Regions from separate parts of the Nitrospirillum amazonense genome, predicted to be linked through region 3. Evidence: predicted binding sites of a transcription regulator. Region 3 holds the regulator's gene; each other region holds the start of a gene.

The links. Region 3 encodes PhoB, which activates phosphate uptake and scavenging genes when phosphate is short. Its sites were predicted from a motif close to TNTCATAAAACTGTCA; they were not measured.
Region 1: a site for PhoB is predicted at 1,612-1,627, ahead of P5F91_RS17980 (OprO/OprP family phosphate-selective porin). Genes of this name have one in related genera too.
Region 2: a site for PhoB is predicted at 1,729-1,744, ahead of P5F91_RS00330 (arsenate reductase ArsC). Genes of this name have one in related genera too.

Annotation. Positions count from the first base shown of each region.
Region 1 covers NZ_JARPAF010000002.1:2,600,415-2,604,519, forward strand. Annotated here, with positions in the region: gene pstS (phosphate ABC transporter substrate-binding protein PstS) at 7-1,059, opposite strand; gene P5F91_RS17980 (OprO/OprP family phosphate-selective porin) at 1,772-3,385, shown strand; gene P5F91_RS17985 (DUF1003 domain-containing protein) at 3,651-4,105, shown strand, end outside.
Region 2 covers NZ_JARPAF010000001.1:75,822-79,926, forward strand. Annotated here, with positions in the region: gene P5F91_RS00320 (efflux RND transporter periplasmic adaptor subunit) at 1-7, opposite strand, end outside; gene P5F91_RS00325 (arsenate reductase/protein-tyrosine-phosphatase family protein) at 495-1,067, opposite strand; gene P5F91_RS00330 (arsenate reductase ArsC) at 1,112-1,621, opposite strand; gene P5F91_RS00335 (methyl-accepting chemotaxis protein) at 1,789-3,201, opposite strand; gene P5F91_RS00340 (ferredoxin--NADP reductase) at 3,522-4,105, shown strand, end outside.
Region 3 covers NZ_JARPAF010000002.1:554,920-559,024, reverse strand. Annotated here, with positions in the region: gene P5F91_RS08755 (ATP-binding protein) at 1-162, shown strand, start outside; gene phoU (phosphate signaling complex protein PhoU) at 403-1,167, shown strand; gene phoB (phosphate regulon transcriptional regulator PhoB) at 1,266-1,970, shown strand; gene P5F91_RS08740 (hypothetical protein) at 2,026-2,412, opposite strand; gene P5F91_RS08735 (FAD-dependent oxidoreductase) at 2,424-3,596, opposite strand; gene P5F91_RS08730 (AraC family transcriptional regulator) at 3,744-4,105, shown strand, end outside.

The DNA of each region.
Region 1 (4,105 bases), 2.0 Mb from region 3:
GCACTCTTACTTCGACCAGACGGGCTTGCCGTCGGCGGTCTTCACCGTGCCCCAGGACTTCTCGACCTGGGCGATCACGGCGGCCGGCATCGGGACGTAGTCCAGCTGCTCGGCGGCGGCCTGGCCGTTGTTGTAGGCCCAGTCGAAGAACTTCAGCGCCTCGGCGACGGCGGCGCCGTCCTGCGGCTGGCTGTAGACCAGGATGAAGCTGGCGCCGGTGATCGGCCAGCTGTCGGCACCGGGCTGATCGACCAGCACCAGGTAGAAGCCCGGGGCGTTGGCCCAGTCGGCACCGGCGGCGGCGGCCTGGAAGGCCTTGATCTCCGGGCTGACGACCTTGCCGTCCTTGTTCTTCAGCTTGGTGAAGGTCAGGCTGTTCTGCTTGGCGTAGGCGTACTCGACGTAGCCGATGGCGCCGTCGGTCAGCTTCACCATGTTGGCGACGCCTTCATTGCCCTTGGCGCCCAGGCCGGCGGCCCACTGCACCGACGTGTTGGCGCCGACGCGCTCGGCGAATTCCTTGTCTTCCTTGGACAGGTAGGTGGTCCACAGGAAGTTCGTGCCCGACCCGTCGGAACGGTACACCGGGACGATGGAGGTGTTGGGCAGGTTCAGGCCGGGGTTCTGCGCCTTGATGGCCGGGTCGTTCCACGAGGCGATCTGGCCCAGGTAGATCTTGGCGATGGTCGGGCCGTCCAGCTGGATCTGGCCGGGGGCGATGCCCTTCACGTTCACGACCGGGACGACGCCGCCCATGATCATCGGGAACTGCTGCAGGCCCGCTTCCTTCAGCTCTTCAGCCTTCAGGGGCATGTCGGAGGCGCCGAACGTGACCGTCTTCGCCTTGATCTGCTTGATGCCGCCGCCGGAACCGATGGACTGGTAGTTCAGGCCCACGCCGGTCTTGGCCTTATAGGCCTCGGCCCACTTGGCGTAGATGGGGTACGGGAAGGTGGCGCCGGCGCCGCTGATGTCGGCAGCCTGGGCGGCGCCCACCATCACCACCGCGGCCGCGGCGGCAACCATGCCCTTCAGCAGGTTCTTCGGTTGAAAGTTCACGGGATTCCCCCACGGGTTGGAACGTCTTAGTCGACCGTCTCGGGGCCTCGGCCGATCCGCCCAGGGGCAAGCCCCCGCGACCGCTTCCTGATCCCGTCTCGACGGGCGGACCCTAGATTCCGGGTCCTGAACCTTTGGTGACGAGTTTGTTACAGTTTTATGAAACCGTGGGCGTTTTGTCGCAGGGCCGCCCCTCGTTCACGCCCCGTACCGGCCGGCAGCGCTGGCGTGCCGCTGCAACACCAGCCACAACCTGGCGGCACTCTATGAGTCAACGCCGATTCTCAATTTCTTTTCAAGTGTCGGCGAAGGCGCAGCCCGCCGCCGTTTTTTCTGCGCCGCAACGGCATCCCCTTGGTGGTCATAAGCAGGCCCCGGGGTGCGCCCTATTCACAACACTATAGATGCAGTCGATCCGCCCACCCTCTTTTTTCAGCCCGCCGGGCCCGTCCGAACTCTACTGCTGTAGTCCCGGATTTGTTGCCCCGCCTTACTTTAAGCCCCCTAAAACGCCCGACTCGAAACTGTTGCAGCGGCGCCACAGCTAGCCCCTTTCATAAATCTGTCAACCTTTAGCAGTCTCGCTGTCATGCTATATTGCTACCGAGCGCTTCGTTAGGGCCGCAGCCCAAACGCTCCAAACGCGTGACGTCGGCCCCGAAACCCGGGATTGGGCGGCATGCCGTAGACCGGATGATGGGAGAATCTAGGAATGAACCTGAAGACCGTGTTGCTCGCTGGCACGGTGCTGGGCGTGGCTTTCGCCGCCGCCGGCGCCTCCGCTGCAGAGACCAAGAAGTCGAACGCCGCCTCCGCCACCGCCGCCGCCGCCGCCACCCCGCTGGCCACCCAGGCGCAGATCGACGCCCTGAACAAGCAGATCCAGGCGCTGCAGGCGCAGTTGCAGGCGATCTCGGCCCAGACCGACGCCGCCAACAAGGCCGCCGCTGAGTCCAAGGCCGCCGCCGAGAAGGCTGCCACCTCGGCCACCGCCGCCACGGCGAACCTGCCCAGCATCACCTTCCCCAACGGCGTGCCGACCTTCACGTCCGCGGACAAGGCGTTCAGCTTCCAGCCCGTCGGCCGCATCCACCTGGATTACGGTTACAACTTCCAGGATGCCAAGAACCCCGACAACCGGGCCAACAAGGACATCACCGACGGCTTCAACTTCCGTCGCGCCTACATCGGCTTCGCCGGCAAGGCCTTCAACGACTTCACCTACAACGTGACGGCCGACTTCCCGGGCCGCTTCAACCAGTCCGGCCGCCTGCAGACCGCGCAGCTGACCTACACCGGCTACAAGGGCTGGCTGATCGACGTCGGCGCCATGCAGCCGGCCATCACCTTCGAAGACAGCATCAGCTCCAACGACATCGGCCTGCTGGAGCGTCCCGGCATCACCAACGTCGTCACCGGCCTGATCGCCAGCGAAGGCCGCCTGTCGGCCGGCGTGCGCACCTTCGGCGACAACTATTTCGCCGACGTCTACCTGACCGGCGCCAACGTCAACACCAGCCCGTTCGGCAGCACCACCGTGCTGACCAGCACCGGCGGCGCGACCGCCTCGGTCACGTCCAGTGCCGTGACCGGTGTCGCCGACGACCAGAAGGCCGCCTTCGCCCGCGCCGCCTTCCGTCCGATCAACGATGAGCACACCATCGTCCATGTCGGCGCCGATGTCGGCTACATGTACGCCCCGCCGCAGACCAACGGCGTGAACGCCGCCGGTTCGCACGTGCTGGCCCTGTCCGAGCGTCCGGAAAACCGCTACGGCGGCCTGGGCGCCATCCTGAACACCGGCAACATCAACGCCAACAGCGTCGCCATCTACGGCGGTGAAGCCGCTGTCCGTTACGACAGCTTCTGGGCCCAGGGCGAAGGCTACCAGATCGACGTGACGCGTCGTAAGGTGCTGTCCACGGCCACCAACGACCCGAGCTTCTTCGGCTACTACGCCGAAGCCGGCTGGGTCCTGACCGGCCAGAAGCGCAATTACGTCGCCAACCAGGGCGCCTTCAGCGCCCCGACGGTGGACAAGCCCCTGAACCCCGGTGCCGGCCAGTGGGGCACCTGGGAAGCCGTGGCGCGCTACAGCTTCCTGAACTTGAACTCCGACACCTGGGCCACCAACACCGCCAACCGCGTGCGCGGCGGCCAGCAGGAAGTGTGGACCCTGGGCCTGAACTGGTACATGACCAGCAACGTCCGCTTCATGCTGGACTACCAGTTCATCGACCTGAAGAAGTACTCGTCGGCCACCAACAACACCCAGGTGGGCGACAACTGGCAGTCCCTGGGCGGCCGCGTCCAGTTCACGTTCTAAGGCCAGTTCACGTTCCAAGGTTTGTCCCCTTCGGGGAGATATCCTGTACAAGGGAAACCCCGCCGGTCCGCTGGCGGGGTTTTTCTTTACCTGCGACACTTGTCCACGGGGGGCCGGCGGGATGGAACACACCTTCCCCTCTGGCGATCGCGGAAAATTGTCATAGTTCGGTTATAGAAACACCTGTCAGCGTTTAGGTTGCGCCCCGGCGGATGCTGGGCCAAAACGGCCTGAGGCGTAATGCCGGATTGAGAGGACGAGTGCGATGGATGAGGGGCGTGGCGGCATGAACCCGCAGGATGAGAACGCGGCGCAGCCGGCGCGGGATGCGCAGCAGGACGCCGCCATCGCCGCCGAGCTGGCGGCCGAGGCGGAAGAGCTGGCCGACATCGACCTGGGCGACGAGGGCGGCGACGATGACGGCCTCGATGGCGTGGAGGAAGAGCCCGGACTGGACGGCGCCCCGCCGTCGGATGGCACGGCGCCCGCCAGTGGCAAGCGCGTGGCCTGCGGCGTCACCGGCAAGCTGCGCCCCAAGCGCGACCTGATCAGCCTGGACACCCTGCGCCCCAGCCTGGCCGTGCGCATCCGCCGCGACCACCCAGGCCTGCCGCCCGATGCCCTGGTCAGCCGCGGCGTCGTCGCCCGCTACCGTTCCCTGTATGTCGAGGAACTGCTGCAGCAGGAAAAGGGCGAGCTGACGGAACTGGATCGCCAGGT
Region 2 (4,105 bases), on a different contig from region 3:
ATTCCATGGTCTTGGTCTCGCTCGGCGCAAAATGCCCGGGTGCCGGCGGGACGATTCCCGCCGGGTGGGCGATGGTGTCGGTCTCGAAATCGCACACGCGCGGCAACGCGCCGCCACGGCATGAACCGGGCGATGGCTGTCCACCGGATGCGAAGGGCAAACCCTTCCGCGCCGTCTCACCCCAGAGGAGGCCCCAGGGGCAGGCGGCTACAGCCGGCAGCGGTGCGCTTTCCTAAACGATGGCCTGTCCCCGGCGATCCGATGCCCCCGCACCCGATCCGTCCGATCCCATGGGCCCTCATTATTGCAGCGGACTATGGGCAGTGCCTCACGCCGCTGCCAGTGAGCGGTGTCACAACACGGCACTCGCTTTTCGCGAATTCCGGAAAAAATGCAACGATTGCTATGCCTGGCTGAATTATCGTCCGCTCTGGGTATGCTTTATCCATTGGCGGCTTAATTATCCGCCTGGCGGGCTTTTCCGTCTTGCGAAATCAGGCGGTGCGCAGCCCGTCGTCGTCCTCATCCTGCCACTGGCTCAGCGCCAGCAGGCAGTGGGCGGGCAGGACGGACAGCACATCGATCCGCCGCCGCAAATCCTGGAAGATGGCGTCCACCAGTACCTCAGGCGCGTCGGCATCCGGATACAGGGCGGGGTCCGGGTCGGGCAGGGCCCAGTGCGCGGTCACCGGCTGGCCCGGCCAGGCGCCGGCCATGCCCGTCGCCGCCAGCTCGCTGACCGTGATGACGATGTCCACCGGCGGGGCGTCCGGCACCATGAAGCGTTCCAGCGGCTTGGGCGTCAGGCCGCCGGTCGCGACGCCCTCCGCCCGCAGGCGGGCCAGGGCGTAGGGGTTGGGCCGCTCCACAGGCGTCAGGCCCGCGCTGTGGGCGTCGAATCGATGGCCGGCATGATGACGCAGCAGCGCCTCCGCCATCATGCTGCGGCCGGCGTTGACCCGCCCGACGAACAGCACGCCCAGGCGCCGGTTCACCATGCCGTAGCGGGTGCCGTTCGGCGGCTGGGGCAAGGTCATGTCCGGCGTCTGGCTGTCGGGCGGCATCATGGGACTCGTCCGGTACGGGGCGGGAGGGCTGGGGAAGGGCCGGCTCAGCCGGCCGCCGCCCAACCCTCTTCGCTGTGCATCGCCGTCAGCGCCTCGGCCGTCAGGCGGGCCAGCCTCTGCTCCGGCAGGGAACAGAAGATGCGCACCCGGCGCTCGATCATGCCGAACAGCAGGTTGAACAAGGCCCGCTGCTCCACCTCCGACCCTTTGAACCCCTGCGGGTCGGGGAAGCCCCAGTGGGCGATCATCGGGTGGCCGGGCCAGTGGGGCGCCTCCGCCTTGGCGCTCATGTCGCAGGTGTGGAAGATGAAGTCCATGGGCGCCACGTCGGGGCCCGCGAATTCGTTCCACGACTTGGGATGCAGGCCCTCGGTGGGAATGCGGGCCTTGGTCAGCAGGTCCAGGGCGATGGGGTTGCACTCCGGCAGCGGGTCGGACCCGGCGCTGAACACTTCGAACCGGCCGCCGGCCCAATGGCGCATCAGCGCTTCGGCCATGATGCTGCGGGCGGAGTTGAACTGGCACAGAAACAGAACGCGGTAGACCTTCGCCATGTCGCTTCATTCCCCCTGAATGCCGCGCCCCTTGGGTTTAGGGACCGCAGCCGCGCGCCACCCGCCCCCCGGGCAGGCACGTTTAACCGCATGCTAATCCCAGGGTATGCCAGTCTTGTGACGCTGGTGTTGCAGCCCGGCGAAAAGGGATAGGTTTGGCCTCAACCTCAGGCGCGGTAGCAGACCCGCAGGCCGCCCCACAGCCGCCCGCGCACCCAGATGGGGGCGGAGGCGTCCTTCATCAGGGCGAAGACGCCGCCGCCCATGTCACGGCGGTAGGTCTGCAGCAGGAAGGGGGCGGTGCCGCGGCTGACGGCGGTGGCCGTCTTGTCGGTGTAGACGCGCCGGTTGCGGCCATTGGCGGCATTCCACACCGGGTCGGGTCCATGTGGCTTGCGGAACTGCGGATTATGGCAGGGGATCAGGCGGTTGTGGTCGGTGGGCGCGCAGAAGACCATGCGCGGGTCCATGGCCAGGACGGGATCGTGCAGGGGGGTGACGGCCGCGTCCAGGAAGGGGATGTAGCGAGTCATGTATTGTTGTGGGTTGCTGCCGGCGATGGGCTTGAGGTCGGTGTCGAACAGGTCGTCCATGGTCAACTCACCCGCCGCCAGGGCCTGTTCCATGCGGGCCGATATCTGGCCCGCCACCTCGCGCGCCCGGTCGATAAAGGGCGTGTCCTCCGTCGCGTAGCCGGAGGTGGCGGTCAGCATCATGATGGCCTCCGCCCGCTCCAGCGTGCGGTCCAGATGGGTGGTCGCGGTCTTCAGCGCCGTGCCGGACGATGCCGCGTCACGGTGCAGCGCGTCCACCGTCTCCTGGAAGCCGTCGCAGCGCCGGGCTATATCGCCGGTGGCGCCGGCGATGGCGGTGGCGTTCTCCTCCACCTGGGCCACGGCCGTGCCCACCGTTTCCACCGCCTGGCCGATGGTGGCGGTGCTGCGGCCCACCCGTTCCGCCTGTTCCGACCCCGCCGCCATGCGGGCCGTCAGGCGGCGCACCTGCTCGGTCAGGGCCTTCAGCGTGGCGTCGATCTCGGCGGTGGCCTCGGCCGTCTGGCGGGCCAGGGCCTTCACCTCGGTGGCGACGACGGCGAAGCCCTTGCCGGCTTCCCCGGCGCGCGCCGCCTCGATGGTGGCGTTCAGGGCCAGCAGGTTGGTCTGGGCCGCGATGCGGTTGATGTCGCTGGACACCCGGGCCACCCGGCCCATGGCGCCCTCCAGCCCGCCCAACTCGTCCGCGCTGGCGTTCACCGCCGCGACCAGGTCGCCGATGGCGGACAGCGACTGGCGGATTTCCCCGGCGGAGGTGTCGATGTCCCGCCGCGCGCCGGCCGCCACGGCCTGCGTCGCCTGGGCCATGCCGGCGATGGCGCGATTGCTGGCGACGATGTCCCGCGTCGCCGCCTGGATGCCGGCCAGCTGCTTGCCCTGGCTGTCGATGGCGCTGTCCACCTGATGGATGCTGCCGACCACATCGGCGATGTCGACGCTCAGGCGGCCGACCTCGGTCGCGATGTCGGCGATCAGCGTGCCGGCGTCGGCGCGCTGCGGTATCGATTGGTGGGTGTCCACGGCCATGTCCTCTCCCCAGGATCGGGAAGGGCATTCTGAGGCCCATCCCGTAAAGAAAGCGCAAACAACCCCTGTCCAAACAGGGTGGCCATTTAGGATAGGTACATCGTCGCGCTCCCGCCCTCATCCTTTGGTTGACCGCACCGTGCGGTGGAGAAGGGAATTTTTTTCCAAGACTGGCTTGTAATACCGGACTATTCGACCAGATATGCAGTCGCAGCGATCCAGGGCAGTGTATTTTCGCATTTGCGGAAGGGCGTGGAACCGCCATTCTCCCCGGCTTAAAGCGAGTTTTCCGGTGAGTCAGGAAAGAGGGTATAGCGAGGATGAGCGCGTTTCTGTCCGGCAAGGTCACCCATGTCCATCATTGGACGGACAACCTGTTCAGCTTCCGGCTGACCCGCGACCCGTCCTTCCGCTTCCGCAACGGCGAATTCACCATGGTGGGCCTGGAAGTTGAGGGCCGCCCGCTGATGCGCGCCTATTCCATGGCCAGCACCAATTATGAAGAGCACCTGGAATTCTTCAGCATCAAGGTGCCGAACGGCCCGCTGACCTCCCGCCTGCAACACATCCAGGAAGGGGATGAGGTGCTGTACGGCCGCAAGGCCACCGGCACCCTGCTGCTGGACAACCTGCTGCCCGGCCGCACCCTATATATGCTGGGCTCCGGCACCGGCCTCGCCCCGTTCATGAGCCTGATGAAGGACCCGGACGTCTACGAGCGCTTCGAGAAGGTGGTGGTCACCCACACCGTGCGCCGCGTGGCTGAGCTGGCCTACTACGACGACATCACCAAGCACCTGCCGAATGACGAGTTCATTGGCGAGATGCTGCGCGACAAGCTGGTCTACTACCCGACCGTGACGCGTGAGCCCTTCCGCACCGAAGGCCGCCTGACCGACCTGAT
Region 3 (4,105 bases):
AACCGCCACCGCGGCCGGTTGACCATCGACAGCGAGGTGGGCAAGGGCAGCACCTTCACCGTGCACCTGCCCGGCGTGGAAAAGGCGGCGGAGAAGGCGGAAAAGCCCGTACCCCAATCTGCCCCGAATCTGTCACAGGAAGGCGGCCGGGGTGCCGCTTGAGGGTGGGCCGGCGCCGGCCATACCCGTGGTAGCGCTACCCCCGTATGAGATAAGCCACTGAGGTAGCATAGCTTTCAGGGCACAGCTCGCCCGGATGCGCCGTCATAAAACTGTCGCTTATCTGTAGCAATTCCATAGCGACCTGCCGCTATGGTCCACCCTGCCCGACCGGCGATGTGTCCCGCCGGCCGCCGTTTTTCATGCCCCGGCCAGGACCGCCGGGGGTGGGGTGGTAAGAAGATGCCGGCCGAGCATACGGTTAAGTCGTTCGAGCAGCAGCTGCAGCGCCTGTCCAACCTGATCACCCAGATGGGTGGCGTGGCCGAGGCCCAGGTGGACGGCGCCGTCCAGGCGGTGGTGCGCCGCGACGTGGACCTGGCCGCTCGGGTGATGCAGGCCGACCACCAGCTGGACGACTATGAACGCGGCATCGAGCAGGAGGCCGTGCGCATGCTGGCCCTGCGCCAGCCCGTGGGCAGCGACCTGCGCGAAATCCTGGCCGCCCTGAAGATTTCCGCCGACCTGGAACGCACTGGCGACTATGCCGCCAACATCGCCAAGCGCAGCATGGCGCTGGCCAAGCTTCCCGCCGTGCGGCCCGTCAGCGCCATCCCGCGCATGGGCAAGCTGGTGGAAAGCATGCTGAAGGACGTGCTGGACGCCTATATCGACCGCGACGTGGGCAAGGCCATCGACGCCTGGAACCGGGATGAGGAGCTGGACGACCTGTACACCAGCCTGTTCCGCGAGGTCCTGACCTATATGATGGAAGACCCGCGCAACATCACCCCTTGCACCCACCTGCTGTTCATCGCCAAGAATCTGGAGCGGGCGGGCGACCACGCGACCAACATCGCGGAGACCATCCACTTCCTGGTGCTGGGCCAGACGCTGACCTCCGACCGGCCCAAGCATGACCAGTCCAGCTTCGTCGTCGGCCCCACGGCCGATGTCGACCTGCACGGCAGCGGCCTGCACGGCGCCGACGCCGTGGACGATCTGTGAGCCCTTCCCCCCGGGCCGTTCCTCACGCCCGAGCCTATAGACGACTTAGACTTGCCACCGCTTACCCGACCCCGGACAGCCAGTTTTAGGGACACCCCATGAACGCCTCGTTGAAGCCCTTGGTTCTGATCGTCGAGGACGAAGCCGACCTCGTCACGCTGCTGAGCTACAACCTGGAGAAAGAAGGCTTCCGGGTGCTGACCGCCGGCGACGGCGAGGAAGCGCTGCTGCTGGCCGACGAGCAGGCGCCGCACCTGGTGCTGCTGGACTGGATGCTGCCGCTGATGAGCGGGCTGGAGGTCTGCCGCCAGATGCGCCGCAACCCCAAGACACGCGAAATCCCCATCATCATGCTGACCGCCCGGGGTGAGGAGGCGGACAAGGTGCGCGGCCTGAACTCCGGCGCCGACGACTACATCTCCAAGCCCTTCAGCCCGACCGAGCTGGTGGCCCGCATCCGCGCCGTGCTGCGCCGGGCCGTGCCCTCGCTGGCCGAGGAATTGCTGCGCTATGGCGACATCAGCATGGACCTGGCGGCCCATCGGGTGCGCCGCAACAGCCGCGACATCCACCTGGGCCCGACCGAGTTCCGCCTGCTGCGCCACTTCATGCAGCACCCGGGCCGCGTGTTCTCGCGGGAGCAGTTGCTGGACATCGTCTGGGGCCACGACGTCTATGTCGAACCGCGCACCGTCGATGTGCACATCCGCCGCCTGCGCAAGGCCCTGAACGAGGACACCGAGCTGGACATGATCCGCACCGTGCGCTCGGCCGGCTACGCCCTGGACATGAAGTCGGCTTGATATTTCCATATCGGCTGCGCGAGGGGAAACCACGTGCCGCTGCTTGGTACCCGCATCAGGCGGCGAGGGCGGCCGTCGCCAGATTCGCCGCCTCATCCGCCGTGGCGGCCACCTCCATCGCCACGCCGAAGGCCTTGACCGCCATGACGGCCTGGGCTTTGAAGGCGGCACGACGCACCGCATTCGGCTCCACCGTGATCACCGCGCGGCATAATCCCGCCAAGGTGTCGCGGTTGCGCTTCAGCCATAGGCCGCGCAGGCGCCGGTCTTCATGCGCCTCCCCCTCCGGGGGATCGCGCATGATGATGACGAAGGGCAGGCCCCGTTCCAGCAGGGCGTCCATCTCCCGTTCCCACTGCGGCGCGTAGCCAGGCCGGGTGGTACCGGGGCGGGTCGTCACCACGGGAAAGCGGCTGAGATCGTGTATCTCGAACAGGCTCATCCTCAATCTCCTTAAAACACATCCGCGAATAATGTTGCGGCGCCCACTTCCGAGAGGTGGATGGCGCGGGCGGCACGGGTGCGCATCTCCGCCTCATACTCCCGCGCCGCCGCCGTGGCCGATGGAATGCGGGACAGGCTGGCCGCCAGCACGGCGGCGTCGCGCAGCGTGACGTTGCCGCCCAAGCCGCCGGCGGGGCTCATGGCATGGATGGAGTCGCCCAGGAAGGTGACGGGGGGCAGTGCCCAGCAGGGCCACGTGCGGGCCAGCCGCGCACTGCGCACCGGCAGCAGTGCCATGCCCCTGGGATCGGCATGCCGGAACAGGCCGCGCAATTGGGGATGCCAGTCGCGCGCCAGATGATCCGCCACCACCGCCGGCGCGGCATCGGGGAAGCGCCCCATCAACCGGGTCTTGGGGCCAATCAGCGCCCAGTACAGATAGTCGTCCACGGGACTGAGCCCGCCCCGCTCGCCCTCCGTGGGGTCGAACAGCATGGGCTCGACGATGCCGGCATAGCCGTCGGCGAAGACCACGCTGGTACCGGCGCAGAGGTCGTCCCCCACCGCCGCCCGCACTTGGGATGTCAGGGTGGTGCGGCCGTAAAGGCAGACCGCGCCCACGTCCAGCGGTTCCGCCTGAGGCATTAACTGCCGGCGAACGGCGGAATTGATGCCATCGGCCGCCACCACCAGGCCGGCCCGCACCGACGTGCCGTCGGCGAAGGCGACGTGAGCCCGACCGTCCTCGCCCACGGCCACGGCCTGGAAGGCTGCGCCGAACCGCACCCGGTCCGCCACGCCGGTCAACAGGATTTCCCGCAGGGTCTGGCGATGGGCGCAAAGGTCGCCCGCCACCTCCCGGTTGGGGGCAACGTCATCAGCCGCGCTCCATACCGCCGGCGCCCGGCCGGTCACCGGCACCAGCCGACCGTCCAGGAAACGGGTGCGGGGAGCGGGCACGGCGCAGGTGCGCCGGAACAGGTCATATAGGGCCGGGGAAAGGCAGCGGGCCAAGGCATCGGCACCGTCCGCGTCGATGCGCAGGCGATAGCCCTGGGAGCGGCTGTCCACGCCCGCATCCCGTTCATACACCACGCAGTCGATTCCAGCGCGCGTCAGCGCCTGCGCCAGGCAAAGGCCACCCAGGCCCGCGCCGATGATCGCCACCTGCGTCCCGTCCATCTCGTCACCGTCCGCCAAAACTCCGCACTGGGGATTCGGTACCGTGAAACAGGACAAGCTTGATAACGACAGTCGGACGAAAAATAATGTGAAACGGCCAAACCGATCGCCAGCCGCCCGCCCAGCCATCCGCCCTTTGGAACGCCCATGCGCCACACCCACGACACCGCCCCCATGACCAAGGAAGCCTTCCTGGAGATGTGCGAGCGGACAGACGGCCCGCCCGTCGTGACCTTCTGGGGCAGCCATTCGGCGGAGGACCGGACCCACATGGGCACGCGGGAGATCGACTGGCACGCCCATCGGCGGGGGCAGTTGTTCTGCATCGCCAACGGCCTGATCCATATCCGCACCGCCCATGGGTCCTGGATGCTGCCACCGTTGCGGGCCGGGTGGATACCGCCCGGCATGATGCACAAGTTGACCATCAGCGGCGCGCTGTTCGGCTGGGGTATATTGCTGACGCCGGAGGCCAGCGCCGGCCTGCCCGATCGTCCCTGCGTCATGGG